DNA from 4 places in the Janthinobacterium aestuarii genome. Region 2 is predicted to be linked to each of the others. Evidence: predicted binding sites of a transcription regulator. Region 2 holds the regulator's gene; each other region holds the start of a gene.
What was found. Region 2 encodes sigma-54, which starts transcription at its own class of promoters, with help from an activator protein. Its sites were predicted from a motif close to TGGCANGNAANCTGCTTT; they were not measured.

Region 1 (7,533 bases), 490 kb from region 2:
TCTTGCGGTGCTCATGCGGCTGGGCATGCAGCAAGGCGCACTCTTCATCGGTGAACAGGCGCGAACGCGTCAAGAAGCGCTTGCCCGTGCCGTTGTCGAGTGAAAACATGCCGCCATTGCCATCGACCACATCGATAATCAACTGGGTATGCTCCCAGTACTCGAATTGCTCGAGTCCCATGTAGAACGGTGTACCATTCAAATTGCCGAGATAGATGTCGGTGTCGCTGACATCGAACTCGCCCAGCGCGTAGCACATGGGCGCGCTGCCGTCGCAGCAGCCGCCCGACTGGAAAAACATCAGCGGGCCGTGACGCTGGCGCAACTTGTCCATCATTTCCAGTGCCGCATCGGTGGCGACCACCCGGGCAATTGCTGCACTCATGGCATCCCTTTCTGCGCGCCGCGCCTGGACGACAGGCGCGGCGCGTGTACCGGTTTAGAAGAAGCCCAGCGCTTTCGGGCTATAGCTCACCAGCAAGTTCTTCGTTTGCTGGTAGTGATCGAGCATCATCTTGTGGTTTTCGCGGCCGATACCCGATTGCTTGTAGCCGCCGAACGCGGCGTGAGCTGGATACAGGTGGTAGCAATTGGTCCACACGCGGCCCGCCTGGATGGCGCGTCCCATACGGAAGGCGCGCGAACCGTCGCGCGTCCACAAGCCGGCACCCAGGCCGTACAAGGTATCGTTGGCAATCGCCAGCGCGTCGGCCTCATCCTTGAAAGTGGTCACGGACACGACCGGTCCAAAGATTTCTTCCTGGAAGATGCGCATCTTGTTGTTGCCCTTGAACACGGTCGGACGCACGTAGTAACCGCCTTCCAAGTCGCCCGCCTGCGTGTTGCGCTCGCCGCCGGCCAGCACTTCGGCGCCTTCCTGGCGGCCGATGTCGAGGTAGGACAAGATTTTTTCCAGCTGCTCCTGAGACGCCTGCGCGCCGATCATGGTGGACGAATCGAGCGGATTGCCCTGCTTGATGGCGGCCACGCGCTTCAGGGCGCGTTCGATGAATTTTTCGTAGATCGATTCCTGGATCAGCACGCGCGATGGGCAGGTGCACACCTCGCCCTGGTTCAGCGCGAACATGGCAAAACCTTCCAAGCACTTGTCGAAATAATCATCGTCCGCATCCATCACGTCTTCAAAGAAGATGTTCGGCGACTTGCCGCCCAGCTCCAGGGTGACGGGAATCAGGTTTTGCGCGGCGTAGCCCATGATCAAGCGGCCCGTGCCTGTTTCGCCCGTGAAGGCGATCTTGGCGATGCGCTTGCTCGACGCCAGCGGCTTGCCCGCTTCCAGGCCGAAACCATTGATGATGTTCAGCACGCCCGGCGGCAGCAAATCGCCGATCAGCTCGATCAACACCATGATGGACGCCGGCGTCTGCTCGGCCGGTTTGAGCACGACGCAATTGCCGGCGGCCAGGGCTGGCGCCAGTTTCCACACAGCCATCAGAATCGGGAAATTCCATGGGATGATCTGGCCCACGACGCCGAGCGGCTCGTGGTAGTGGTAGGCATAGGTTTCCGCATCGATTTGCGCGACGGAACCTTCTTGCGCGCGGATGCAACCGGCGAAATAACGGAAATGGTCGATGGCCAGCGGAATGTCGGCATTCATCGTTTCGCGGATCGGCTTGCCGTTATCGATGGTTTCCGCCGTGGCGATCAGGCTCAGGTTCTGTTCGATGCGGTCGGCGATGCGGTTCAGGATATTGGCGCGCTCCGCAGGCGAAGTCTTGCCCCAGGCATCCTTGGCGGCATGGGCCGCGTCCAAGGCCAGCTCGACATCTTCCGCCGTGGAACGGGCGATTTCGCAAAATGGCAAGCCCGTGATCGGTGTGATGTTAGGAAAGTATTCACCTTTTACCGGGGCAACGAATTTGCCGCCGATGTAATTGTCATAGCGTTGTTTGAAGGGATTGGCTACGCCCAGTTTGCTGATGTCTGCGAGATTCATGTCGTCCTCTATCGGGTTAATTAGAATGGAATTGCTGTAATTAAAATCAAACGTCCTGGTACAGATGGGGTGAGTACACGGAGTCTTCCGCAAATGCCGTGCCAGCTCGGCATCCCACTACAAACTTAGCCGCTTTTACCCTTGTTACAAGGGCGTAGCGTCAATACCGGTGTGCTTTTCAGCGCATGCCCGGGCTTGCGCCGCTGCACAATGGAACAGGTGTACCAGACTGGAACACCTGTTCCTGTGCCATTAGCGAATCACCACGCCCCATGGCAATTCACCTACAGCAATATCGGCCACCTTGCGCGCGCTGGCCGTGTCGATGACGGAAACGCTGTTCGAGCGGCCATTGGCCACATACAGCTTGGCGCCATCGGGCGTGATGGCCATGTTCCATGGGCGCTTGCCAACGGGAATGGTGGCCGTCACCTCGTTGCTGGCCGTGTCGATCACCATCACCGTGCCATCGATACCGTTCGAGACATACACCTGCTTGCCGCTGGGATGGACCACGATGCCGTTTGCATTCTTGCCAGCGGGAATGGTGGCAACCGCCTTGCGCGCGGCCATGTCGATCACGTAGACGGCATTGACCAGTTCGCACGCCACGTAGGCGCGGCCCGAGTCCGGACTGAAACCGATGCCGCGCGGACGCAGCCCAACGGCGACGGACGCCACCTGGCGGCGCTGCGCCACATCGATGACATCGACTTGTTCGGCCTCTTCCGCGCTGACCAGCAGCCAGCGCCCATCGGGGCTGAAGACGGCATGTTCCGGGTTGCGTCCCTGTACCTTGATATCGGCGAGCAAGGTACCGGAATGGCCATCGAGCAAGGCCACGCTATTGTTTTCCTCGACGGCCACGGCCACGTGACTACCATCTTGCGAGGCGCTAACGCCTTCGGGCGACTTACCCAGCGCCACAGTGCGCACGGGGGTGCCGCCAGCGTTATCGATCAGCAGCAAGGCGCTGCTGGCGGCGTCCGTGACAAACAATTGCCGCCCGGTGGGGTCGGCGGCGATGCCGCGCGGACGCTTGCCGGCTGCAATCTGGCGCACGACCTGGTCGGTCGCCGTGTCGATCACGCTCAAGGTGCCCGATTTTTCATTGGGAACATAGGCAAATGGAGCAGCCTGGAGGGTACTGCTGGCGAGCGCAGGCAGCAGCCAGCACACTTGGCGCAAGCGCGAGAAGAAGTTGGGCATAATCACCTTTCGATGGCAAAACACAGAAAAAGCGCGCGGCATCGGCGCATCTGAACATTGCTGTATGCAAACGCCGTGCCACTGACACGCGTATAATTTCAGCCCACCAATGGAGACATGGCAGGCATATTGCTTGATACACAGATGCAGACCTGCGCCGCGCACGCGACCAAGCAGGCTTTTATTCACATTGGAGAATCCGCATGCAGCACCGTTTCCGCCTGAACACCATCGCCAGCTTGTTTGTCGCCGGCAGCGCTACCCTCGCCCCCCACGTCTTTGCCGCCGAGGCAGCTGCCCCGGCCAACGGGCAACTGATGGATACGGTGGTCGTCAGCGGCAGCCGCATCGCCCATCCCAGCCAGGAAGTGCCGGCCTCGATCGACGTCGTCGACAGCGCCCGCATCCAAGATGGCCAAATCCGCGTCAACGCGTCAGAAGCGCTGGCCGCCGTGCCGGGCCTGGTCGTGCAAAACCGCCAGAACTATGCGCAAGACTTGCAGATCTCGTCGCGCGGCTTCGGCGCACGCTCGGCCTTTGGCGTGCGCGGCGTCAAACTGATCAGCGATGGCATTCCTGCCAGCATGCCCGACGGCCAAGGCCAGGCCGCCACCTTCAACCTCGATACGGCCGAGCGCATCGAAGTGCTGCGCGGACCGTTTTCTGCCATCTACGGCAACCACTCGGGCGGCGTGATCCAGCTGTTTTCCAAGGATGGGCAAAATCCCCCGTCCGTCGAATTAAATGTGGTGGGCGGCAGCTACGGCACCAACAAAGTGGACTTGACGGCACAAGGCCAGGCAGGCGGCATCGGCTACGTGCTCGACGGCTCGCGCTTCCGCACGGACGGTTTCCGCGATCACAGCTCCGCCACGCGCGAACAGGCGTTCGGCAAGATCACCGTCAAGCCCAATGCGGACAGCAAGCTGACCATCGTTGCCAACAGCCTGCACCAAGGCAACACGCAAGATCCGCTGGGTGCCACCTGGGCCACGTTTGCCCGCGACCCGCGCGCTGGCGAAACCGATGCGAGCGACACGCAAAACCCGAAGCGCACCCTGGCCGAGCGCTACAACACGCGCAAGAGCATCGACCACCAGCAAATCGGCGCCACCTATGAACAGTCGTTCGGCGACGACCGCCTGCATGTGATGGTGTATGGCGGCAACCGCGACGTGATCCAGTACCAGGCTTTTACCAAAGGCTTCCAGGCGCCGCCTAGCCATTCGGGCGGCGTGGTTGACTTCCAGCGTGAGTTCTACGGCATCGATACCAACTGGCTACATGTGAACCAGTTGGCAGGCGGCAAGCTGAGCACCACCATCGGCATCGATTACGGCCGCTCCAGCGATGACCGCACCGGCTATGAAAATTACATCGGCAACACGTTTGGCGTGAAAGGCAAGCTGCGCCGCGACGAGCAGAATGTCGTCTCCAGCCTCGATCCCTATATCCAGACGGAATGGCAAAGCGGCCCATGGCTGCTGAGCGCAGGTGTGCGCTACAGCAAGATGAAAGTGGCGGTCGACGACCACTATCTCAGCAATGGGAACGACAGCGGCAGCCTCGAATTCAGCCACACGACACCGGTGCTGGGTCTGCTGTATAAACTGACGCCGAGCGTCAACGTGTACGCCAGCGCCGCGCGCGGTTTTGAGGCGCCTACCTTGAATGAACTGTTTTACTCGGGCACGGGCGGCGGCTTCAATTACCAGCTAAAACCGGCCACCAGCACCAACCTGGAAGCAGGCATCAAGGCGAGAATCGCCAACAACACCCACGTAAACGCGGCCGTGTTCCAGATCAAGACCAACGACGAATTGGTGGTCGACAAGTCCAGCGGCGGGCGCACCAGCTATCGCAATGCAGGTAAAACCTTGCGCCAAGGTATGGAAGTGTCGCTGGACTCAAACTTGCCATATGGTTTCACGGCAAAAGTAGCACTGACCAGCCTGCACGCCGTGTATGACCAGGCGTTTGGCAGCGTGCGCGAAGGCAGCCGTTTGCCTGGCGTGCCCAGCGCCAACCTGTTCGCGGAATTGGCGTGGAAAGATAAGCTCGACCGCTTTTGCGCGGCGCTGGAAAGCGTGGCCAGCAACCAGGTCTACGCGGAAGACAGCAACATCGAAAAACCGGCGCCCGGCTACACGGTGTTCAATGCGCGCTTCAACGCCAAACAAAACGTGGGGAACTGGCGCTTCAAGGAATTTGCCCGCCTGAACAATCTTTTCGACAAGACCTACGTGGGCTCCGTCATCGTCGGCGACAGCAACAAACGCTACTATGAAGCGGCGCCAGGACGCAATTGGCTGCTGGGTGTCAGCGCCCAATATAGTTTCTAAAACTAAAAAGCCCGCGCCTCTTCCGATGCGCGGGCTTTTAAACCAGAGCAAGCTACTTCAGGGCCGCGCCTCCTTCACGCCATACTTCTCAAAGATCGTTTTCAGTTCGCCGCTGGCCGCCATCTCGTTCATGGCTGCCTGCAGCAACTTGGCCACGTCGAGCTGTTGCTTGCTGACGGCCAGGCCCACGGCCCAGCCGGCACGCGGCAAGCGGGCGAACGCCACTTCGCTCAAGGGGAAAGCGGGGTCGCTTTTCAGCACCGATTCGATTTCCGAACGGTTGGCCAGCACGGCGTCGAGCTTGCCCGCCTGCAATTGCTGCAAGGCTTCGGCGGCCGTATCGAAGATGCGCACGTCGTCGCGGTACTTGCCATTGTCTTCGCCCAGCATCAGCATGGCCGCGATCGACACCTTTTCCACGCCGATGCGCTTGCCTGCCAGCGAAGCGACGCCATCAAACTGAGGCACCGCTTGCGCGCTGCGCACCAGGCGCACGGTTTCCACGTAATACGGCGCGAAGATCTCGACCTTGTCGTTGTCAGCCATCAACTTCTTGTCGACCGGCACATGCAGCATCACGTCGGCGGGGCCATAACCGAGATAATGCCCCTTCCACACCATATTGCGCAAATCGTCGTTCAGATTTTCGCCGGCGGGAAATGGCAGCAAACTCAGTTTCAGCCCCAACTTTTTCGCCAGCGCTTCGGCGATGTCGATATCGATCCCTACACCCTTGTCGGAAAACGGCGCGAACTCGTTATATACAGCCACTTTCAGGCTGCCCGACTGCTGCACTTTCTGCCAGTCGGCATGCGCCGGCGCGGCTGCGCACAGCGCCAGGCAAGCGAGCGAGATCATCGCGCGCATGCCCCGGAGTTGAAATGAACGCATGGGACTCCTTCGTGATCGGTTCGACTTAATTGGATTCGCGGCGGGTTTCCAGATAGGTCTTGATGGCCCACATGGCTTCCTGGTTGAACACGCCTTCGAACGGCGGCATGTACACGGCGCCATTGCGCACTTTACCGTGACGGATGGTGGTCAGGTAGTAATTGTCCGTCTCCTTGTAGCAAGCCTGTTTCTTTGTCTCATTCTTGATACCGAAGCAATCGCGGTCCAGCTGGCGCAAGTCCGGCGCGATACCGCCCGAAATGGCTTCGATGCCGTGGCAGCGGGCGCAATTCTGGTTGTAGGCCGAGGTGCCGACCGTCAGAGCCAGCTTGTTGCCGCGATACGGGTTTTGTTCGAGCCACTTGTCGCCCACTTTGGGCAAGCCTGTGGTGTCGACGCCTTGCGGCGTGACGTTGCCATGCGCATAGGCATGCGGCAAGGTCAGCAGGGAAGTGAGGGCGACGGCGCCGGCGGCCGCCATGCCGAGCAGGGTACGAATCGAATAGGTCATGCTGGTCTCCTTGGTTTTTTAGTGAATATCCAAGAAGAGCAAATGCCATGCCATGCCTATATGCCCCGCATCCGGCCGCCCATGTATCAATTTGGAACAGCTGCAACACGTATTTGTGTCACCGCGCGCGTCAGCCGACAGCGCCCAACAAACTATCAGACGTAAAAAAACCCCAACCGGATCACCGGAAGGGGTTTTTTCGAATAACAAGCCTGACGATAACCTACTTTCACACTGGTTGCAGCACTATCATCGGCGCAAAGTTGTTTCACGGTCCTGTTCGGGATGGGAAGGGGTGGGACCAACTTGCTATGGTCATCAGGCATAACTTGTACTGGCGTTTGTCCTCGATGGAGCGACAAAGCCTGAATCTGGAAGAAGCAAAGATTGGGGTAATGACTGGTAGTATCAACACACACGCAACGTTGTACCGTCTTATCCTCTGTACCTGCTAAGGTTATAGGGACAAGCCGTACGGGCAATTAGTACTGGTTAGCTTAATGCATTACTGCACTTCCACACCCAGCCTATCAACGTCCTGGTCTCGAACGACCCTTCAAAGAGCTCAAGGCTCTGGGAAATCTCATCTCAAGGCAAGTTTCCCGCTTAGATGCTTTCAG
Region 2 (7,533 bases):
GTAGGCGGACAGGTAGCGCCCGACGAACCAGCCGAAGACGACGGTGGCGATGATGGTGGTGACCACCTGCGCCATGCCGAGGCCGAAGACGATGCGCCGCATGGCGAGGAACTTGGGCAGAGAAAACTCGAGCCCGATGGAAAACATCAGGAAGACGACGCCGAACTCGGCCAGCGTATGGCTGGCCTCGTTTTCGGCCGCCAGGCCCAGCGCATGGGGGCCGATGACGATGCCAACGGCCAGGTAGCCCAGCATGGGCGGCAAATGCAACATTCTGAAAGCGACCACGCCCAGCACGGCGCTGCCGAGTAACATCAGGGTCAGTTCAAGCGAGGAAAACATGGGTTGCCCGGTACGGTCAATGGAAATCGTTGTTTGTTGTGACTGGCAAGTTTTTTGCTTTCCTAATTCGTTTATACTTTGGGCATGAGTGTAACCCATGAAAAAACAATGCTGAAAGCTTTTGATCGAATTGACATGCAAGCGACGACCGAGCGCGCTGTCGCGCTGGCCCGCACCACCTTGCAGATCGAGTCCGACGCCATCGTTGCGCTGCACGCGCGCCTGGCCACGGACGACAGCGTGGGCCGCGCCGTGGCGCTGTTGCTGCAATGCAAAGGAAGAGTCGTCGTCTCCGGCATCGGCAAGTCCGGCCATATCGCGCGCAAGATTGCCGCCACCCTCGCTTCCACCGGCACGCCGGCCCTGTTCGTGCATCCGGCCGAAGCGGCCCATGGCGACCTGGGCATGGTCACCTCGGACGATGCTTTTATTGCCATATCGTACTCGGGCGAGTCGTCCGAACTGATGGCCATCATGCCTGTCGTCAAGCGCATGGGCGGCGTACTGATTTCCATGACGGGCAAACCGAATTCCAGCCTGGCCCAGCTGGCCGATGTGCACCTGGATATTTCTGTTGAGAAAGAAGCCTGCCCACTGAACCTGGCGCCGACGGCCAGCACCACCGTCACCCTGGCCTTGGGCGACGCGATCGCCGTGGCCTTGCTCGACTTGCGCGGCTTCAAGGAAGAAGATTTCGCCCGCTCGCACCCGGGCGGCGCCCTGGGCCGCCGTCTGCTCACGCATGTGCATGACGTCATGCGCAGCGGCGAAAGGGTGCCGAAAGTGCCGGTAGAGGCATCCCTGCTGCAGGCGCTGGAAGAAATGACCAAGAAGGGCATGGGCATGACGGCCATCGTCGACGCGGACAACCGCCCCGTGGGCGTGTTTACGGATGGCGACTTGCGCCGCATGTTCGAGCGCGTGCAGGATTTCACGCAAGTGGCGATCCGCGACGTCATGCATGCGCAGCCGCGCAGCATCGCGCCCGAACGCCTGGCCGTCGATGCCGTGGCCGTGATGGAGCAGTTCCGCATCAACCAGATGCTGGTCGTCGATGCCGACGGCAAGCTGGTGGGCGCGCTGCATATCCATGACCTGACGCAAGCGAAGGTGATCTGATGGACAGCGTGGCGGACAACCTGGCGCGCGCGGCCAAGGTCAAACTGATGATCTTTGACGTCGATGGCGTGCTCACCGACGGCAGCCTGCATTTCGGCCCCGATGGCGAGATGATGAAAACGTTTAATGTGTATGATGGCCTGGGCATCAAGCTGCTGCAGGAATCGGGCGTGCAGACGGCCATCATCAGCGCGCGCCGCTCGGCCATTACGGCACGCCGCGCGCAAGACCTGGGCATTACCCATGTGCACCAGGGCGGTCACGACAAGCTGACGCCGTTTCGCGAACTGCTGGCGCTGACGGGCTTGACGGAAGAGCAATGCGGCTACATCGGCGACGATGTCATCGATGCGCCCATCCTGAAACGCGTCGGTTTTGCCGTCAGCGTGCCGGGCGGGCGTCCGGAAGCGCAGGACCTGGCGCACCATGTGACGCAGGCCGGTGGCGGCCGCGGCGCGGTGCGCGAGATCTGCGAATTCCTGCTGCGCGCCCAGGACAACTATGCGCGCGTCATGGCGCCGTTCCTGGAGTGAGGCGCACCTTGCCGCCAGTGATATTGGAAAGAGTGAAACCCTATGCGTAAGCCAGGAGGCGCCCATCGCTGGCGCACGATTTTTACCCTGCTGGGTGCGGTTGTTGTCGCGCTGGCCAGCTTTTGGCTGCTCGAAGTGATGAACAAGAATAGCCAGGACATCAAGGCCAGCAAGCATCTGGATGAGCCCGATTATTTCATCACCAATTTCAGCCTGGTGCGCATGGATTTGACGGGTAAGCCCAGCTATATCGTGTCGGGCACCAAGCTCACGCATTATCCGGCTGACGATTCGTCCGATATCGACCAGCCCTTCGTGCGCAAGCTCACGCCCGGCATGCCGCCGTTGAACATGAATGCGGAACTGGCGCATATCGACCAGGACAATACCCGGCTGCAACTGCACCGCAAGGTCGTGATCGACCGCGCGGCCAGTCCGAAGGCGCAGAACCTGACGGTCAGGACGGAAGCGCTGACGGTGTTTCCGGACGAGGAAAGAATGGAAACGGACGTGCCTGTCGATATCCTGACGGGGACTTCGCGCCTCAATGGCATCGGCATGAAAGCCAATAACGCCACCGGCGTGGTGGAAGTGCAGAATGCGCTGCGCATGGTCCTCCCGCCGAAACCGCGCCCGGCCGCGGCGGCAAAATGACAGAATGAAACAAGGAAACCATACTATGAAGAACATCTTGCTGTTGACCGTATTTTCGCTGGCCATCATGGGCGTGGCGCATGCCGAGAAAGCCGATTCCGAGAAGGAAGCCGTCATCACGGCACGTAGCGGCCACGTCGATGACGTCAAGCAGGTGCGTACCCTGACGGGCGACGTCGTGCTGGTCAAGGGCACCCTGACCATGAAGGCGGGCCGGGCATTGATCACGGAAGACCCGCAAGGCTACCAGTTCATCACCTTCTGGGCCGATCCCGGCAAGCTGGCCACGTTCCGCCAGAAACGCGATGGCGCGGGCGACCTGTGGGTCGAAGGCGAAGCGGAGCGCGTGGAATACGACAACAAGACGGAAGTGGTGAAACTGTTTTCCAAGGCCAAGCTGACGCGCCTGGAAGGCACGAAAGTGACGGACGTGGCCAATGGCGCCTTCATCTCGTATGACAGCCGCAAGGAAGTATTCAAGATGGAAAATTCCGACAGCGGCACCAGCACTTCCGATGGCGGCAGCGTGCGCATGGTGATCCAGCCGAAGACTAAGGCGCCTGAAGCGGAGAAAGCGCCGGCAACGCCTGCGCCAGGAAAGAAATAATGGACAATACTCGTTGCGGCAGCACCCTGATCGTTCGCGGTCTGCAAAAAACCTATGGCAAGCGGCAAGTCGTGCATGATGTCTCGCTGCAAGTCGAATGCGGCGAAGTGGTGGGTTTGCTGGGCCCGAACGGCGCCGGCAAGACCACCTCGTTCTACATGATCGTCGGCCTGGTGCCGTCGGACGGCGGCAGCATCGATATCAGCGGCGTGGACATTTCCAGCCTGCCGATCCACCGCCGCGCGCAGATGGGCTTGTCCTATCTGCCGCAGGAAGCGTCCGTCTTCCGCAAGCTGACGGTGGAAGACAATATCCGCGCCGTGCTGGAAATCCAGACCGTCGAAGGCCGTCCTTTGAAGAAGGCCGAGATCGAGGAGCGCCTGGATAAGCTGCTGGCCGATTTGCAGATTGAAAAGCTGCGCGAGAACCAGGCCTTGTCCCTGTCGGGCGGCGAGCGCCGCCGCGTGGAAATCGCCCGCGCGCTGGCCACCGATCCCCGTTTCGTGCTGCTCGACGAGCCGTTCGCCGGCGTCGATCCGATCGCCGTGATCGAGATCCAGCGCATCGTGCGCTTCTTGAAGGAGCGCAATATCGGCGTGCTGATCACCGATCATAATGTGCGCGAGACGCTGGGTATTTGCGACCGTGCCTACATCATCAACCAGGGCTCGGTACTGGCGTCGGGACGCCCCGACGACATCATCGCGAACGAGTCGGTACGCCGGGTCTATCTGGGCGAACACTTCCGCATGTAAGCCAATGAAACAATCATTGCAGCTGCGCACTTCGCAGCACCTGGCACTGACGCCGCAGTTGCAGCAATCGATACGCCTGTTGCAATTGTCTACGCTGGAATTGCACCAGGAACTCGAGCAACTGCTGACGGACAATCCCCTGCTCGAGCGCCTCGACGATCCGCTCGACCGTTCGCTGCGCCTGCTGTCCGACGGGGCCTTGAGCTCCACGGCCGCGCCGGCCGAAGCGCCGCCCCAGCCGCCAGGCCAGGAGGCACCCGCGGCGCCGGCCGAAGCGGAAACCTTTGACGGCGAGGCGGGCGAAGGCCCGGCCGCGGCGGATGGCGGCGACAGCGACTGGAGCGAGGCGAGCCGGGGCAAGGCGCCCGACGACGAAGATTCCCGCCCGCAACTCGAGGCCCATCACTGCACCCTGCGCGAACACCTGATGGAGCAGATGCGCGTGACGGTGCTTGAGTTGCGCGACCGTGCGCTGGTCGAGCTGATCATCGACGCGCTCGACGACAATGGCTACCTGGAAGAGTCGCTCGACGACATCCTGGCGCGCCTGCCGGAAGAGCTGGAAATCGACGCCGACGAGATGCGCACGGCCTTGTCGCTGCTGCAAAGTTTCGATCCACCCGGCGTGGGCGCGCGCAATGCATCCGAATGCCTGGCGCTGCAGATCAAGCGCTTGCCGCACATCGCCATGGTGACGCGGCGCATGGCGCTCGTCATCGTGGAAAAGCACCTGGCCTGGTTTGCCCAGCGCGATTTCAACAAGCTGAAAAAAGCCCTCGATTGCGACGATGAAGACTTGCGCGAAGCACAGACGGTGATTCGCCAGTGCAATCCGCATCCGGGCGCCGTATTCGCCTCGGACGTGTCCGATTACGTGGTGCCCGACGTCGTCGTCAAGCGCGCGCGCAATGGCTGGCAAGTGACCCTGAACAACGACGTCATGCCGCGCCTGCGCGTCAACGCCATGTACGCCAACCTGCTCAAGCAGGGCAAGGGCGAGGGCGCCATGGGCGCACAGTTGCAGGAAGCCAAGTGGCTGATCAAGAATATGCGCCAGCGTTTCGACACGATCCTGCGCGTGGCACAGGCAATAGTAGAAAGACAAAAGAACTTTTTCTCGCACGGGGCCGTTGCCATGCGCCCCCTTGTGCTCCGTGAAATAGCTGATACACTGGGTTTACACGAGAGTACTATCTCGCGGGTAACAACTCAAAAGTACATGCTGACCCCGCACGGCATGTTCGAGTTGAAATATTTCTTTGGTAGCCACGTCGCCACCGAAGCGGGGGGCGAAGCGTCATCGACGGCGATACGGGCATTGATCGTGCAACTGACAGGAGCAGAAGACCCTAAAAATCCTTTATCCGACAGTAAGATTGCGGACATGCTGGGGGAACAAGGCATGGTGATTGCGCGACGTACTGTTGCCAAATACCGGGAAGCGTTGAAAATTCCGCCAGTGAGCCTGCGTAAGTGTTTGTAAGTTTTTTTCGGTTCCTCTGCGGGCCGGATAGGATGGACCGCACGAACCCGATCATCTTTAGGAGTGTGTATGAATCTCACCATCAGCGGACATCATCTCGAAGTGACACCAGCCATCCGTGAATACGTACAAACGAAGCTGGAACGCGTGAAACGTCATTTCGATCAAGTTATCGATATCGCCGTGATTCTGACCGTGGATAACCTCAAAGAGAAAGAAAAACGTCAAAAGGCCGAAGTCAACCTGCGTTTAAGTGGCAAAACCGTCTACGTGGAAAGCCTGGCACAAGACCTGTATGCCGCGATCGATGCCCTGATCGACAAGCTCGATAGGCAAGTGATGAAATACAAAACCAAAGTGCAAGGGCACGGTAAAGAGGCGATCAAGCATCTGCCAGACAACTCCGAGGAAGACGCCGTCGTCGCCGTTTAAGGCCACCCGCTTCCAGCAGTTGTGATCAACTAAGGGCGCACATTGCGCCCTTTTTTGCGCCTGGACCTTTTGAACGCAATGTTCCCCGCGCAGGCGCTAGAATGTTTGTACTTTTACTTTTTTCACGCCTGCCATGAGCGACTTCGTCCAGACCTCCATCCGCAACCGCACGGGCCATATCGTGCTCGACCGTCCGAAAGCCTTGAATTCCCTGTCGCTGGAGATGGTGCGCGCCCTGAGCGCTGCCCTGCTGGCCTGGCGCGACGATCCGCAGGTGGACGCCGTCGTGATCCGCTCGAGCAGCGAAAAAGCCCTGTGTGCCGGCGGCGACATCCGTTTCTTCTACGATGCGGGCCTGGCCACGCCGCAAGGCGGCAGCGCCTTGCTGGAAGATTTCTTTACGGAAGAATACGCGTTAAATCATGTGATTCATTTCTATCCGAAACCGTATATCGCCGTGATGGATGGCGTGGTGATGGGCGGCGGCATGGGCGTGGCGCAAGCCGGGCCCGGCAACCGCTTGCGCATCGTCACGGGCCGCACGCGCATGGCCATGCCTGAAGTCAATATTGGTTTGTTTCCCGATGTGGGCGGCAGCTATTTCCTGTCCCGCCTGGCCGGGCAGCTAGGCCTGTACCTGGGCTTGACGGGCTTGACGATCAGCGCGGCCGATGCCCTGTACACGGACCTGGCCGATGTTTACCTGCCCGAGGCGCAGATGGGGGCGCTGCTGGCCCTGTTCGAATCGACGCCGGGCGAGGCCTTGCCGGTCGCCATCAAGGCGCTGGCGGCGCCGTTCCAGGCCGAGGCGGGTATCGCCTCGCTGGCGGCGGCGCGCGTGGCGCTGGACCGCCATTTCGGTGCGGGTTCCGTGGCGGCCATCATGGCCTCGCTGGCGCAGGACGACAGCGCGTTCGCCAGCAAGGCGCTGGCGGCCATGCGCCTGCGCTCGCCCTTGATGATGTCGGTAACTCTGGAATTGCTGCAGCGGGGGGCTCACTTGGGCGTGGCCGATTGTCTGCGTCTGGAGCGCACGGTGGTGCGCCACAATTTCGAGCATGGCGAAGTGATCGAGGGCGTGCGCGCGCTGGTGGTCGACAAGGACAATGCGCCGCGCTGGAATCCATCAAGCCTGGACGAGGTCGACGCGGCCATGGTGGCGCGCTTCTTTGTCCCCGTCTGGCCGGCGTCAGCGCATCCGCTGCGCCACCTGAATTAACTAGCTACGTTCGCGGTGGCGCAGAACCACTCGTTCATTCGGGCCGAAGTATTGCGCCAGTCGTTCCGCCATGTACACGGAGCGGTGCTGGCCGCCCGTGCAACCGAGGGCCACCGTCAGGTAGCTGCGGTTGTCGGACTTGAATGACGGCAGCCATTTCTCGATGAAGGCGCGGATGTCGGCCAGCAGTTCCAGCGCGCTCGGCTGCGCGTCGAGGAAGGCGATCACGGGCGCGTCGCGGCCATCGAGCGGGCGCAGCGCCAGGTCGTAATACGGGTTAGGCAAGGCCCGCACGTCGAAGACGAAATCGGCGTCCAGCGGCACGCCCAGCTTGAAGGCGAACGATTCGAAGAACAGGGTCAGCGGTGCGCGTTCGGAAGCGATCATAT
Region 3 (7,533 bases), 610 kb from region 2:
AAGGCGGCGGCGGCCTGCGCGGGCTCACCCTTGACGCCCAGTTCGATATGCCGGCGCGTCTGCGCATCGCCCACGCTGGGCAGGCTGAACACCTTGATCAGCGGGAACTCCGCTTCCAGGCGCACCATCAGCGGCGTGAGCAGCGATTCGGCCGTTTCGTACACGAGCAAGGCATGTTCCGCGTGCGGCACCTGGTTGAACAGGTGCGCATAATGCGTGTCGAGCACCCATTCGATCATGGGCCAGGACATGACGGGAAAGCCGGGCACGAAATAATGCTCGCGCACGGCAAAGCCCGCAATCTTGTTGTACGGATTCGGAATCAGCTCGGCGCCTTCGACAAATTCCGCCATTTTCAGGCGGTGCAGGTTTTCCGGCGAGTTCAAATCGGCTGGCACGCCCGCCTCTTCACCCATTTCCGTGATCCGTTGCTGGATATTGAGCTTGCCCTGCGGATGCAGCACCAGCGGCAAACCCAGCGCATCGGCCGCCGCCTGGCGCGTATGGTCGTCCGGCGTGGCGCCGATGCCGCCAAAGCTGAAGACGATGTCGCCGCTGGCAAAGCTGCGTTTGAGCAAGGCGACCAGGCGGGCTGGCTCGTCGCCCACGTATTCCGCCCAGCTCAGCTGCAAGCCCCGCGCCTTGAGCATGCTTACTACTTTCGGGAAATGCTGGTCCGTGCGCTTGCCCGACAGGATTTCGTCGCCAATGATGATCAATCCGATAGCCATGAAGCTTCCTCGTAGAATTCGATAATAATACTCAAGCGTCCGCCGGCGCCACGTCGGTCATGCCGCGTACGCCCCGCAAACGCGACAGTGCTTCCAGGCAGTAATACTGGAACCACAGACCCGTAAAGATAAAGATCAGCACATACAGCCAGATGGCGAACGCCGCCAGGAAGGGGAAGAACACCACCGACATCACGCCACCCATCCACAGCATGCCGGGCACGGCGCCAGCCACGCCCGATACCATGCCGATGGCCAGCAGGGGCCAGCGCTGCGTGCGCATGATAGCGTGGCGCTCTTTCGCGCTGGCGTAATCGGCCATGGCGTCATATGCCATCACGCGATACGTCAGCCAGCCCCACAGCACGGCTTGCCCCACCAGGGCGGCCGGCGGAAACGCGTACAGGGGCAGCATGATCACCCAGGCGATGATGAACAGCAAGAACGTGGCCAGCGAAGTGGCAACGCTGCCGAGCAGGCTGCCGCCATGCTTCTTGTCCAGTTGCGGAAAGTGCCGCCCGCCCACATGGCGGCCGATGGCCGGCATGGCGAACAGGCCCATGAAGATCAGCGCCGTCAAGATCATCAGCGGCAGCAGCATGAACATGGCGATCAGCGGCACGATCACGGCTTTCAGCATGCCCAGGCCGAAGGTGGACAGCACCTGCCCGCTGGTGCGGAAGAAATCGTATTGCGTAAACAGCGCATGCAGGCTGTCGATCAGCGGCTGCAAGCCCACATACAGCAGTCCTCCCCACAGCACCAGCGAGAGGATGAACGGCGCCACGCTCAGCAGCAATATCCTGCCGTGCAATTGCGACAGCAAGGCGCGGCCATACGAATTCAACACATTACGCATCAACGGCGTCCTTTTCGTTTGATTCTTGCAAATTCCACCATACGGCGCAGGCCCAGCCATTGCTGCTGCCAGAAGCCGCGGCCATAGTCGCGTCCCGGCCGGCCCATGCCCTTGCTGTCGATGCGGGCCAGCTGGTCGCGCACGCCCGTGCGCGCATAGCCGGCCGAGAAATTCGCGGTGCCCAGCAGCATATCCCAAATTGGCAAGACCACGCCGAAGTTGCAGCCGCCCATGCTGCCCTTGCCTTTCGACTCATGCCCCACGCCGATCGCATGGTGTGTACGGTGGAAACGGGGCGAGATCAACAGCCGCTCGCCGATGCGGCCGAAGTGTATCCTCACATTCGCGTGCTGCAAGCTTTGCAGAATGCGCGAAACCGACACCAGCAGCACGTACTGGCCCGGCGGCACGCCGATGCCGAGCGCCACCAGCGCCATCACCACGTCGCGCAGAAAGTCATCGAGCAAGTGGTTGCGGTCATCGCTCCACAAGTTCATGTTTTGCTGGCTGTGATGCAGGCTGTGCAAGCCCCACCACCAGCCGAAATGGTGCGAAGCCCGGTGATAACAATAGTCGACGAAGTCCAGTATCACAAAATAAATGATAAAACTGAGCAAGGGACTGATGCCGGGCAACAGCGATTCCAAGTTGAATGGATGAATATCATCGAAACGCAAGGCGCCCGCCAGCGCATCCATCAGCGGATCGAGCGTGAAGAAGACGACGACAGAAAACAGGCCGATCCGGTGCAGCACGGTGTAGATGAAATCGTTCCAGCGGGCGCGCGGGTCGGTGATCTTTTGCGCGGGAATCAGGGCTTCGAGCGGGCGCAGCACGAGAAACAGCAGCACCAGTTCGCACAGGCCGATCAGCAGCCACTCCGTGCCTTCGAACGCTTCTTCCGTGAATTCGCCAAAGCCCAGGTGATAGACGAGGGGATTGACCACCGTCTGGAACAGCCAGCCTTGCGCCACGCCAAAGGCGTCGACCACCGCGTCGATCACCGAGGTGACGAAGCCGAGGATATCGGCGGCGATCATGGCTGGCCCTTCTTCTGCGCATAGGCAGGATGCTCGCGCAGGGTGGCAAAGCAGAAACCCTTGTCTTGCAGGCCGGAAATCAAAGCATCGAGGTTGGCCGGTGCCCACGCATCCTTGCGCGACCAGATGCCCATGTGCGAAATGAAGATGTCGCCGCTGCGCAAGTTCGCCAGCGCTTTCTTCAGCAGCATGGCGTTCGGATACTTGTCGCTGGGCAGCTCATCGCCGGAATACCCCGCCGGCGCCCAGCCCGCGTGCTGGTAGCCGCAAGCGCTGCCGGCCGCCAGGGTGCGCGGCGAGGTGTAGCCGCCCGGCGCGCGCCAAAATGGGTCGAGCTTGTGGCCGGTCAGTTCCTGGAAGCGCGTATCGACACGGCGCAATTCCTCGCAGAACTGCTTATCGCTAAACGACGCCAGTTTGCCGCCGTCCTTGCCGAACTGGGGCTTGACCTGGATCAAGCCGTTGGCCAGATCCTTCTTCCAGTACACATGGTCAAACGTATGCGTACCGAACGCATGGCCTTCGGCGACCCGGGCTTTCCAGTACGGCGCCCACGAGGCATCGAGCGAATAGTCGCCGCGCGTGGTCTTTTCGTTGGCCAGGAAAAACGTGGCTTTGATATGACGCTTGTTGAGCACGTCAGCGATCAGTTGCGCTTGCGACTGGCTGCCTGTGTCGAAGGTCATGTAGATCGTGCCCTTGCAGGCGGCCGGCGCTGAAGATGCGGCTGGCGCCGGTGCTGCTGGTGCAGGTGTGGCGGCATGCGCGGGGGACAGCATGGCGCTGGCGCACAGCAGCATGGCGGACACGCGGCCCGCAGGAATCAGGTGTTTCATCATCACACCCACCATCACATGCGCGGCGAGTGGGTGGCGAAATACACGCCATGGGGCGAGCGGCCCACCGGTATGGTCTTGATGACCTTGCGCGTGGTCAGGTCGATCACGGCCACTTTCTTGATCCAGCGCAGGGTCACCCACATGGTCTTGCCATCGGGCGTGATTTCCATGCAGTCCGGGCCGCCCGGCACATTGATGGTGCCCACGTTTTCCAGGGTTTGCTGGTCGATGATGTTGATGGTGTTCGATACGCGGTTCGAGACGAACGTCATGCGGTTGTCACCGAGCGCGCGGAAATTATGCGTGCCGGCGCCCGCCTTGATGCGCTTGACGGTCTTTTGCGTGCGCCAGTCGATCACTTCCACGTAATCGCTGCCCATGATGCCGACCAGCAAATGCTTGCCATCGGGCGTCATCGTGATGCCAGCTGGCGCGGGGCCGACAGGCATGGTCCATTTGACGGTTTGCGTGGCCAGGTCGATGGCGCTGACCTGGTTGCTGCCCTGCTGCGTGATGAAGGCCATGGTGCTGTCGGCCGTGAACGCCATGTGGCTGGGCAGCTTCGGCAGCGGGATGCGCTTGGCCAGGGTCAGGTTCTTGCCGTCGTAGCGGTACAGGTCGATGCGGTCCAGGCGCAGCGAATTCGAAATGAACCATTTCTGGTCTGGCGAAAAGCCGATTTGGTAAGGATCGAGGATGTTGCTGATGCGGCGCTGGATCTGGCCCGAGACAGGATCGAGGAAAATCAGCTCGTTGCCGACGGAACTGGCGACGATCAGCGACTTACCGTCCGGCGTCTCCATCAAATGGTGCGGTTCCTTGCCGACGGCAAAGGTAGACAGGGGAGCATAGGTTTTCTGGTCCAGCAGTTGCACCGTAGCATCACGGGAATTGAGCACCACCACCACTTCGGCTTGCGCCGTCGATATTGCGGAAACCAGGCACAGCGAGGAAAAAACAAGGCGGCGTAGACTGCGGAACATGGAAGAAATCACTGTTAAATACAAAACATGCATTTTACGTGGAACACTGTATTTATTGTGTGAAATCCCCCCTTAAATACAACCGGCAGCCACACATCGGCGTAATTTCCGGTTTTCGCTTGCGCCGGGCCTGGAATGGCGCTTTGCAACTCATTGCTCTACAATCTGAAGCTTTCATCGCCTACACAAGGATTATCATGACCACCACCACTACCGCTTCCGGCCTGCAATACATCGATACCGTCGTTGGCGAAGGCGCTGAAGCGCAAGCCGGCAACAATGTTGTCGTGCATTACACGGGCTGGCTGCAAAACGACGACGGCAGCGCCGGTTCGAAATTTGACTCGAGCAAGGACCGCAACGATCCATTCGAATTCCCGCTGGGCGCCGGCCGCGTCATTCAGGGTTGGGACGAAGGCGTGCAAGGCATGAAAGTGGGCGGCAAGCGCCAGCTGATCATCCCTGCGGCACTGGGCTATGGCGCACGCGGCGCCGGCGGCGTGATTCCACCGAACGCCACCCTGATTTTCGACGTAGAACTGCTGGGCGTATAAGAAGCTGAAGGCTGCGTTCCAACGACCGCGCCAGGCGCCGCCCCTGATCACTCAGCGGCGGCGTTTTTGTTTTGAGGGTGTCCTCTAATGCACGGCGCGCTTTTTTCACTATGATGTCAGGCACTGCAGCACGCACGGTGGCCACTCCGCCGGGCCTGCCGCACTTTTCCAGCGATTCCATCAGCACACAGGAGCCATCATGAGTTTACAAGAGCAATTCGAACAAGCGCAGCTCGATTCCAAGACCCTGTCCGAGCGTCCGGACAATATGACCTTGTTGAAAATCTACGCCTTGTTCAAGCAAGCGTCGAGCGGCGACGCCACGGGCGAGCGTCCTGGCATGACCGACTTCGTCAACCGTGCCAAGTTCGACGCCTGGGCGGCCCTGGCCGGCACCTCGAAGGAAGATGCGCAGCAACAATACATCGATCTGATCGAAGACTTGAAGGACTGATCGTCCCTCCCTGCCCCGGCGCCCGCCGGGGCAGTATAATTTCTGCATGACACCATCACCGAATTCCCTGGTTTCCTTGGCCCATGCCGCCGACCTGCCCCGCTTGTTCGATGTCTGGCACCTGTCCGTACGCGCCACCCACGATTTCCTTGCCGATAGCGATATCGCCTTCCTGATGCCTTTCGTCCGCGACGAGCTGGCCAGGGTGACGGCCGAACGCCTGCTGCACGTGCTGCGCGCCGATGACGGCGTCGCCTATGCCTTCCTGTGCGTCGAGCACGCCAAGATCGAGATGCTGTTCGTACATCCCGACCAGCGCGGCAGCGGCGCCGGCCGCGCGCTCGTGCGGCACGCCATCGCGGCCCTGGGCGCCACGGCTGTCGATGTCAACGAACACAACACGCAAGCGCATGGCTTTTACCTCCACCAGGGCTTTATCGGGGAAAGCCGCTCCGAACGCGACCCGTTCGGCAAGCCTTTCCCCATTTTGCACCTGAAACTGGCCGAAAACGGCTAAAAACTCACCAAAAACCACCAAAACAGGCCGTTAACGCAAAAGTGGCTACCAAAATGGTAGCCACTTTTTCATGTTGAAACGGCGCTAGAACTTACTTTTTCGCCGCTGCCAGCGCTTGCGCGATCCAGCCGTCAAACTTTTGCTGGTGGAACTTGATCCAGCCAGCCGTATGGCGCGCGATATCGGCTTGCGTGTTTTCGCCACGGCGCATGCGTTCGTTCTGCGCATTGATGTCGGCCACGGGCAATTGCATCACTTCGAACAGCTTGGCCGCGGCCGGGTTTTTCTCGGCCCAGGCCTTGTTGGACACGATGCGCGCCGTGTTGACGGCAAAGCCGTAGTCGCTGCCATTGTCCAGACGCGTGTTTACTTTCTCCGGATTGGCCGAGAATGGCACTTTCAGCCAGACCACGTCCTTGCCCGGGACCAGCACGCCGCTGACCCAGTACGGCGTCCACGTGTAGTACAAAATCGGTTCGCCACGCTTGTAGCGGCCCATGGTGTCGGCGATCAGGGCCGCATAGCTGCCCTGCACGTGCGTCACCGTCTCGCGCAATTTGTACGCATCCATGTGATTCTCGATCAGCGCTTCGCAGCCCCAGCCGGGGTTGCAGCCCGTCAAGTCGGCCTTGCCGTCTCCGTCGTGATCGAACAGCTTAGCCAGGTTCGGGTCGCGCAACTGGTCGATATTCGTGATGTTGTACTTCTCGGCAGTCGCCTTGTCGATCAGATAACCTTGCGCGGCAGGGCCGGCGTATTGGCCCGTGCGCAACAGCTTGGCGTCGCCGCCCGCATTGTTATAGAAATCCTTGTGCATCGGGTCCCAGTGCACGGCCATGAAGGTGGCGTCGCCGTTGGCAATGGCGATATGCGCGGTCGGATACTCCACTTCCTTGATCGGCTGCACTTCGTAGCCAAGCTTTTCCAGCGCCTTGTCGACCAGCATGGTCTGGAAGGTTTCTTCCGCGATCGAGCTTTGCAGCGCCTGCACCTTGATGCCCTTGCCGGGCAGCGCATCGGCGGGCGCGGCCGGCGTCTGCGCCATGGCCAGGCTCGTGGTCAGGGCCATGGCGGCGATCGCCAGGGCGGAAAACAGCTGGAACTTGCGTTGCGATTTTTGCGTCTCTTTAAAATGTGCGATTTGATGCATGTAAATCCTTTCTTATTGTGCGTCGGCCAGCGTAGCTTGCTGTGCAACATTATTTTTCTCCGTGTTGCCGCGCACCAGGCGCAGCACGAAACCGGCAGGACCCGTCTGGTACCAGTGGCGCACGCCACGGCGTGGCTGGCCCATCGCTTGCGTCAAGCGGTCCAGGGTAATGGCCAGCAGCACGATACCGAGGCCACCGACGGTTGCCAGTCCCATGTCCAGGCGGCCGATGCCGCGCAATACCATCTGGCCCAGGCCACCGACGGCGATCATCGAGGCGATCACGACCATCGACAGCGACAGCATCAGCGACTGGTTGATACCGGCCATGATCGATGGCATGGCCAGCGGAAACTGCACGCGCGTCAGCAACTGCCACGGCGAGGCGCCATAGGCGCGGGCCGCT
Region 4 (7,533 bases), 2.9 Mb from region 2:
TGCGCGGAATTTTTTCACCGCCCGCCACGTCGATCACGTAAATCGTCAGGTCCGACAATTCCGGGCTGAAAGTGGCGGCCAAATTGTCTCCGCCCGATTCGACGAGGATCAAATCGAGGTTGGGAAAATCCGCCTGCATGCGCGCGATCGCTTCCAGGTTGATCGAGGCGTCTTCGCGGATGGCCGTGTGCGGGCAGCCGCCCGTCTCCACGCCCATCAGGCGCTCGGCCGGCAAGGCGTCCGCGCGCAGCAGGATTTCCATGTCTTCCTTGGTGTAGATGTCGTTCGTGATGACGGCCATGTCGTAGCGCTCGCGCATGCCCTTGCACAGCATTTCGCACAGGGCCGTCTTGCCCGAGCCGACGGGCCCGCCGATGCCCACGCGCAGCGGATTGGAGGTGATCGATGTCATAGTATGGTCTCTCGTTGTCATGTTCAGGAACGGTACAGGCGGCTGTACTGCACTTCGTGGCGCATCGACAGCAGCGACAGCCCTGGCGCCCAGTTACCCATCTCGTCGTCTTGCAAGGTTTGCGCCGTCAGCGCCGCTGCTTCCAGGTCCGGCCGCAGCGACAGCAGCAGGCGCTGACCGGCCACCTGCCCCAGCGGCACGGATTTCACGCAGACGAGCACCTGGTTTTCGGCCCACGCGAACAGCATGGCCAGCAGCGCCTCTTCGCGGGGAATCGCCAATGCCGCCACGGCGCAGGCATACGCGGTAGGCAAGGCCACTTCCGGCTGGCCCTGCAGCATGTCGATCAGGACGCCGTCGGCCACGCCCAGTTCGGCCAGCAGCTTGGTCAAGGAATAGCCCATCTGGATGGTTTCGGCGCGAAATTCCGCCGTGTCGCGCGACGCGATGAAACGCTCGCTCCAGCGCTGCACGGCGCGCAAATCCTGCGCTTCAAACGCCTGCATCAAGCGCCAGCACAGGGGCGCTTCCCAGCGCGCCACCACCTGCGCCAGATGCTCGGCGATCCACGCGCGCGCCGTGGCCGCATCGTGCACCAGGCCGGATTCCAGCGCCGCTTCCAGTCCCTGCGAATAGCTGTAGGCGCCGATCGGCAAGGCCGGGCTGGCGAACTGCAGCAGGTGCAGCAGGGCCGACGCCATCATCATGCAGCGCCTGGCACATCGCCGGGACGGTGGATTTTCTGCCGCAGCGGCACGGGCGCCAGCAAGTGCTGGCCGTGGCCATCGTGGTGGCCATGGCCGCCGCCGTACGCACCCGCCTCGGGCTCGAACGGCGCGCTTTCTTCCGTCACCATCGCCTGCAAGCCTTCGAGCATTTCCTTCAGCACGACGTCCTTGCGGATGCGCAAAAAGCCGTCGCCCACCTGCGCCTGCGTGTGGCGGTTCCCCAGGTGGAAAGCGCAGCGCAGCAGGGTATGCGCATCGGCGCACTGCACCAGATAGGTCGGTTCGCGCGCGGCGACGATCCGCACCACCTGCCCTTCCGGCCCCGTCATGCGCTCGCCGTCGCGCAGCACCGTGCCGCGCACGGTGAACACGGCCACGTCGTCGCCATTCGACAGCACGGCGCGCAGCCGGCATTTTTCGCGCTGATCGTAGGGTAGAACCAATTGCGCAAACGGTGCGCGCTGGTCTTCTGGTCCCAACTTGGTATGCAAAGTCAGCATGTTTGTCTCCCGCTTAAAATAGAAAATAGCGCTGCGCCATCGGCAGCACGGCAGCCGCTTCGCACACGAGCAGCTGGCCGTCGGCGCGCACGGCATAGGTTTCCGGGTCCACTTCCATGTGCGGCGTGGCGCTGTTGTGGATCATGTCGTGCTTGCGCAAGCCGCGCATGTTCTTCACGGCGATGACGGATTTGTTCAGTTTCAGCTGATGCCCGATATCGAGGTCGTAGGCCGCCTGCGAGACAAACGTAAACGACTTTTTCAGGCCGCCGCCGAAGGCGCCGAACATCATGCGGTAGTGCACGGGCTGCGGCGTGGGGATCGACGCGTTCGGGTCGCCCATCTGCGCGGCCGCGATCATGCCGCCCTTCAGTATCATCGACGGCTTGACGCCGAAAAACGCCGGCTTCCACAGCACGATGTCGGCGATCTTGCCCGCCTCGATCGAGCCCACCACATGCGCAATCCCGTGCGTGATGGCCGGATTGATCGTGTACTTGGCGATGTAGCGCTTGGCGCGGAAATTGTCGCTGCGCGCCGTATCGGGCGCCAGCGCGCCCCGCTGCACCTTCATCTTGTGCGCCGTCTGCCAGGTGCGCATGATCACCTCGCCCACTCTCCCCATCGCTTGCGAGTCCGACGACATCATCGAGATGGCGCCGATGTCGTGCAGGATGTCTTCCGCGGCGATGGTTTCGCGGCGGATGCGCGACTCGGCAAAGGCCACGTCTTCGGCAATGGCCGGATCCAGGTGGTGGCACACCATCAGCATGTCCAGATGCTCGTCGAGCGTGTTGACGGTGAATGGGCGCGTCGGGTTGGTCGACGAGGGCAGGACGTTGGCTTGCCCTACAGCGGCGATGATGTCGGGCGCATGGCCGCCGCCCGCCCCTTCCGTGTGAAACGTGTGGATGGTGCGGTCCTTGAAGGCAGCCAGCGTGTGCTCGAGAAAACCGCCCTCGTTGAGGGTATCGCTGTGCAGCGCCACCTGGATATCCATGCGATCCGCGACGGACAGGCAATTGTCGATGGCGGCCGGCGTGCTGCCCCAGTCTTCGTGCAGTTTCAGGCCGATGGCGCCCGCGCGCACCTGTTCTTCCAGCGGCAGCGGCAAGCTGACGTTGCCTTTGCCCATGAAGCCCAAATTCATCGGGAAGGCGTCGGCGGCCGCCAGCATCGCGTGCAAATGCCACGGTCCTGGCGTGCAGGTGGTGGCGGCCGTGCCCACGGCCGGTCCCGTGCCGCCGCCCAGCATGGTGGTCACGCCGCTCATCAGCGCTTCCTCGATCTGCTGCGGGCAGATGAAATGGATATGCGTGTCGACGCCGCCGGCCGTGACGATCATGCCTTCGCCGGCGATGATTTCCGTGGCGCCGCCAATGGGCAAGGTCACGCCGGGCTGGATGTCCGGGTTGCCCGCCTTGCCGATGCCGAAAATCAGGCCGTTTTTCAAGCCGATGTCGGCTTTGACGATGCCCCAGTGGTCGAGGATGACGGCATTCGTGATGACGGTATCCATCACCTCGGCCGCGCAGCGCTGCGACTGGCCCATGCCGTCGCGGATCACCTTGCCGCCGCCGAATTTCACCTCTTCGCCGTAGATCGCATAGTCATGCTCGATCTCGATGAACAGTTCCGTGTCGGCCAGGCGGATACGGTCGCCCTTGGTGGGGCCGAACATTTCGGCATACGCGCTACGGGGAATGCTGGCCATCTCAATCCTTTCCCGGTGGTGTGTCTTGCAGTTCGCCCATCACTTCGCCATTGAAGCCGTAGACCTTGCGCTCGCCCGCCAGCGCCACCAGTTCCACGGTGCGCTGCTGGCCCGGCTCGAAGCGCACGGCCGTGCCGGCCGTGATGTTCAGGCGCATGCCGTAGGCGCGCCAGCGCTCGAAAGCCAGCGCCGGATTGACTTCAAAAAAATGGAAGTGCGAGCCGACCTGTATCGGCCGGTCGCCCCGGTTGGCCACCACCACGGTGGCCGTGGCGCGCCCGGCATTCAAGCTGATTTCGCCTTCTTCCAATTGGTATTCGCCTGGGGTCATGATGGGCTCCTTCTCAAAAAACTACGGTATCGGGTGGTGCACGGTCACCAGCTTGCTGCCATCGGGGAAGGTCGCTTCCACTTGGATGTCGGGGATCATCTCGGCGATGCCGTCCATGACGTCGGCGCGCGAGAGGATCTTGGTACCGTCCGACATCAGCTGCGCCACCGACTTGCCATCGCGCGCGCCTTCCATGATGGCGGCGCTGATCAGGGCCACCGCTTCCGGATAATTCAATTTCAAGCCGCGCGCCAGGCGCCGTTCAGCCAGCAGCGCGGCCGTAAAAATGAGCAGCTTGTCTTTTTCGCGGGGAGTCAGGTCCATGCTTTTCCTTGTTCTTTCCTGATTAAGTGTTCCAGATGCGAGGCACGACGGCATCGCGTCCCAGCATGGCGGGGCGCAGCAGCTGCCAGGCGGCCAGCATGACGCGGCGCGCCGCCTCGCTGTCGCCGCACAACAGGCGCACCACCACCAGCGATTTCATGTGCGTGGCGCCAAACGCGGCGCCGGCCGGCACGGCGATCCCGCGCACGGCCGCCAGCACGGCGGCAGGAACGGGGGCGCCGACGGCGATCAGGGTGGCGCACACGGTGTGCCCCGCCAATCCCAGTGGGCTGGCCATCAGCGCGCCGCCGGCGGCCAGCACGCCCTGTTCCCACCACAGCAGCTTGCCGCCACGGCGGATCTGCACCTGCTGGCTGATGCTGCCCGTATTGAAAACTTCGCCCGAGGCGCTGCGGCCCAGGCAGACGATGTCGCAGCCGATATAGCGGGCGTCCGGCGCCAGTTCCACTTCGTGGCGCAGGCGCACGCAGGCCTGGTCGAAGAAAATGCTTTCCTGTGGCAGCCACTCGATGGCCGCGCCGCTACCGGCGCGCAGCACGATGTGCTGGCGCGAGATATGGCCATTGGCGCGGTACCATTTGGCCGCGCCCGGCGACGTGAGCAAGGCGTGCGCGCCCTCGCCCACCGTGGCGTCGACTGCCAGCTGGTCGCCGCCCACGACGCCACCGGGCGGATGGATGATGATGGCGTGGCAGACGGCGCCGCCTTCCGGGTACAGGGGCTTTTGCACGCGCAGGGGGCCGCTATGCGTGCGCTCGACGAGGCGGCTGACGCCATCGTGCAAGGCAAAGCCCAGGCGCAGCTGCGCCTGCCAGGCGCTGTGCGCGCTGGCTGGTAAAGGCGTGACTGGTCGGGTGCTGTCTGGCATGCGGGGCAATCGCGTAAATAAGCGATTACCTAAGCAGGATATGTGCCAGCGTCAGGGGAAGGAAAAGTGAGAATCGTGCACCGCGCTGCGGCGGGCGCACCGGCATGGTGCATCTGCCGCACCGCGGCGCTCAGGCCACTGTCACTGTCACGGCCAGGGTGCGCCGTTCGCGCAGCAAGGCCGTGAAGGCTTCCGCGGCCAAGGGGCGGCTGAAAAAATAGCCCTGCATTTCATCGCAGCCGTGTTCCGTCAGGAAGTCGACCTGTTCGCGCGTTTCCACGCCTTCGGCGATGACGCGCATGTCGAGGTTGTGCGCCAGCGAGATGACGGAGCGGGCGATGGCCGCGTCGCTGCTGCTGGTGGTGACGTCGTCGACGAAGGATTTGTCGATCTTCAGCACGTCGATGGGGAAGCGTTTCAGGTAGCCGAGGCTGGAATAGCCGGTGCCGAAATCGTCGAGCGAAATGCCCACGCCGATATCCTTCAGGCGCGTGAGGGCCGCCACGGCCTTGTCAGGGTCGCCCATCACCGTGCTTTCCGTGATCTCGATGCCGAGGCAGGCGGGCGCGATGCCGTATTTGCGCAAGGCCGCCTCGACGAACGGCACCGTGCGGTCCTGTGCGAACTGTTTGCCGGACAGGTTGACGGCCACCTTGATGCTGCCCAGGCCCGCGTCGTGCCAGGCGCGGATTTGCGCACACACGCTTTCGAGCACCCATTCGCCGATGGCCGTGATCGAGCCGTATTCCTCTGCCAGCGCGATGAACAGGCCGGGCGGCACCTTGCCCAGCACCGGGTTATCCCAGCGCAGCAGGGCTTCCGCGCCCAGCAAGGCGCCCGTGCGCAAGCACATCTGCGGCTGGTAGTGCACTTCGAATTCATCGCGGCAGATGGCGCCGCGCAGCTGCTGCTGCATCGCCAGGCGGGCGCGGATATCGCTGCCCATGCGCTCCGTGAAGAAGGCGTAATGGTCGCGCCCCATTTCCTTGGCGCGCACGAGGGCCGTGTCGGCGTGGCGCAGCACGTCATCGAGGCTGTCGCCGTCGGCCGGGCACATGGCGATGCCGATGCTGGTCGTCAGCGCCAGGCGTTCACCATCGACGCTGAGTTCCTCGCGCAGGCCGGCCAGGATGGTTTGCACCAGCCCCAGGGTACGCCCCAGCAGGGCATCGTCCTGCAGCAGTATCTGGAATTCGTCGCCGCCCTGGCGCACCACCGTGTCGCCTTCGCGCACGCAGCCGGACAGGAAACGCGCCACCACTTGCAGCGCCTTGTCGCCGACGGCCTGGCCGTGCGAATCGTTGATATTCTTGAAACGGTCCAGGTCGAGGCACATCAGCACCACCTGCTGGCTGTCGCGCACGGCGTTCGCGCGCGCCTGCTCGAAGCGCTCGCGCAGCAGCACGCGGTTCGGCAAACCGGTCAGCGCATCGTGGTAGGAAAGGAAATCGATCAGATGCTGCTCGGCCTTGCGTTCGCTGATGTCGAGGAAGACGCCGATATAGTTGACGACGGCACCATCGGGCCCGTGCACGGTGGAGACGCTGAGCAGGCAGGGATAGGTGTCGCCGCTCTTGCGCCGCGTTTGCACCTCGCCCGACCAGCAGCCGCTGCTGCGCAAGCCCTGGCGCAGGGCCAGCAGCACCGCTTCGCCCGTGTATTCGGCGTGCAGGCGCATGATGTCCGTACCCACCACTTCCTGCGCCGCGTAGCCGGTGATGCGCGTAAAGGCGGGATTGGCCGTGACGATGACGCCGGCCGCATCGGTAATCAGGATGGCGTCCTGGGTCGCTTCGAAGACCTGGCCCGACAGGCGCAGCAATTCTTCATTCGCGCGGCGGATCTGCACTTCGCGCGCCAGTGTGCTGGCCACCTGCTCCAGTTCGGCCGTGCGTTCGGCCACCCTCCGCTCCAGGTTGGCGCGCTCCTGCGCCAGCTGCAGCTGCGCCCGCGCCAGGCGCACGTGGGCGTCCGTACGGGCCAGAATTTCCTCGGCCTGAAAAGGTTTGGCGATGAAATCGACGGCGCCCAGCGCAAAGCCGCGCACCTTGTCGTCCGTATCGTACTGGGCCGACAGGAAGATCACCGGCACCTGGCGCAGGGACGGTATTTCCTTCAGGCGGCGGCACACTTCAAAGCCGTCGAGGCCGGGCATGCGCACGTCGAGCAGGATCAGCTCGGGCGGGCGCGCCTGGGCCGTCCACAAGGCCAGCTCACCGTTCGGCGCCTGGCGCACGGCATAGCCGGCGCCGCCCAGCAAATCGCTCAACAGCTTCAGCGAAGCCGGCGTATCTTCAACGATCAGTACTTCGCCCTTCGAGTTCACTTCCGAAAAATCGCGGTGCATGTAGCAGTTCTCTCAGCTTTGGATGAGGCGCGGCGGTCGGTTGCCACGCTGGACAAGACATTTCTTTGCGATGAACTACGTACTATCATCATAATCTTTATTGCAATTTAGCACCATCCATCGGCGCTACTTAGTCGTTCTTTTCAGCGAATCCGATGTTGTCAGCCCACACTTTCAAGCGTGCGCCAGCACGCCTTCATTCTCCAGCAAGTCGCACAGCTGGCGGTACTGATGCTGGTCGAGCATGGCTTGCAGCGGCGCCAGTAACGGCGCCGCCACTGCGGGCAG

Region 1: the regulator sigma-54 is predicted to act here: its motif matches at 3,233-3,250, upstream of OPV09_RS06220 (beta-propeller fold lactonase family protein).
Region 3: the regulator sigma-54 is predicted to act here: its motif matches at 4,479-4,496, upstream of OPV09_RS06725 (beta-propeller fold lactonase family protein).
Region 4: the regulator sigma-54 is predicted to act here: its motif matches at 4,929-4,946, upstream of OPV09_RS19380 (urease accessory protein UreD).

What each region holds. Positions count from the first base shown of each region.
Region 1 covers NZ_CP142523.1:1,355,308-1,362,840, reverse strand. The annotation lists gene OPV09_RS06230 (DUF779 domain-containing protein) at 1-385, opposite strand, end outside; gene adh (aldehyde dehydrogenase) at 440-1,960, opposite strand; gene OPV09_RS06220 (beta-propeller fold lactonase family protein) at 2,213-3,169, opposite strand; gene OPV09_RS06215 (TonB-dependent receptor) at 3,373-5,511, shown strand; gene OPV09_RS06210 (transporter substrate-binding domain-containing protein) at 5,569-6,402, opposite strand; gene pedF (cytochrome c-550 PedF) at 6,428-6,913, opposite strand; rRNA gene rrf (5S ribosomal RNA) at 7,124-7,236, opposite strand; rRNA gene OPV09_RS06195 (23S ribosomal RNA) at 7,375-7,533, opposite strand, start outside.
Region 2 covers NZ_CP142523.1:863,667-871,199, forward strand. The annotation lists gene OPV09_RS03860 (cation:proton antiporter) at 1-342, opposite strand, end outside; gene OPV09_RS03865 (KpsF/GutQ family sugar-phosphate isomerase) at 427-1,461, shown strand; gene OPV09_RS03870 (KdsC family phosphatase) at 1,461-1,994, shown strand; gene lptC (LPS export ABC transporter periplasmic protein LptC) at 2,037-2,648, shown strand; gene lptA (lipopolysaccharide transport periplasmic protein LptA) at 2,674-3,255, shown strand; gene lptB (LPS export ABC transporter ATP-binding protein) at 3,255-4,010, shown strand; gene OPV09_RS03890 (RNA polymerase factor sigma-54) at 4,015-5,493, shown strand; gene hpf (ribosome hibernation-promoting factor, HPF/YfiA family) at 5,563-5,925, shown strand; gene OPV09_RS03900 (enoyl-CoA hydratase/isomerase family protein) at 6,059-7,144, shown strand; gene rapZ (RNase adapter RapZ) at 7,145-7,533, opposite strand, start outside.
Region 3 covers NZ_CP142523.1:1,475,116-1,482,648, reverse strand. The annotation lists gene OPV09_RS06745 (competence/damage-inducible protein A) at 1-731, opposite strand, end outside; gene OPV09_RS06740 (EI24 domain-containing protein) at 763-1,590, opposite strand; gene OPV09_RS06735 (sterol desaturase family protein) at 1,590-2,630, opposite strand; gene OPV09_RS06730 (polysaccharide deacetylase family protein) at 2,627-3,469, opposite strand; gene OPV09_RS06725 (beta-propeller fold lactonase family protein) at 3,481-4,452, opposite strand; gene OPV09_RS06720 (FKBP-type peptidyl-prolyl cis-trans isomerase) at 4,650-5,006, shown strand; gene OPV09_RS06715 (acyl-CoA-binding protein) at 5,206-5,460, shown strand; gene OPV09_RS06710 (GNAT family N-acetyltransferase) at 5,507-5,977, shown strand; gene proX (glycine betaine/L-proline ABC transporter substrate-binding protein ProX) at 6,069-7,127, opposite strand; gene proW (glycine betaine/L-proline ABC transporter permease ProW) at 7,140-7,533, opposite strand, start outside.
Region 4 covers NZ_CP142523.1:4,315,829-4,323,361, forward strand. The annotation lists gene ureG (urease accessory protein UreG) at 1-412, opposite strand, end outside; gene OPV09_RS19355 (urease accessory protein UreF) at 436-1,116, opposite strand; gene ureE (urease accessory protein UreE) at 1,116-1,640, opposite strand; gene ureC (urease subunit alpha) at 1,654-3,354, opposite strand; gene OPV09_RS19370 (urease subunit beta) at 3,356-3,685, opposite strand; gene OPV09_RS19375 (urease subunit gamma) at 3,707-4,009, opposite strand; gene OPV09_RS19380 (urease accessory protein UreD) at 4,032-4,898, opposite strand; gene OPV09_RS19385 (EAL domain-containing response regulator) at 5,029-7,245, opposite strand; gene OPV09_RS19390 (sensor histidine kinase) at 7,420-7,533, opposite strand, start outside.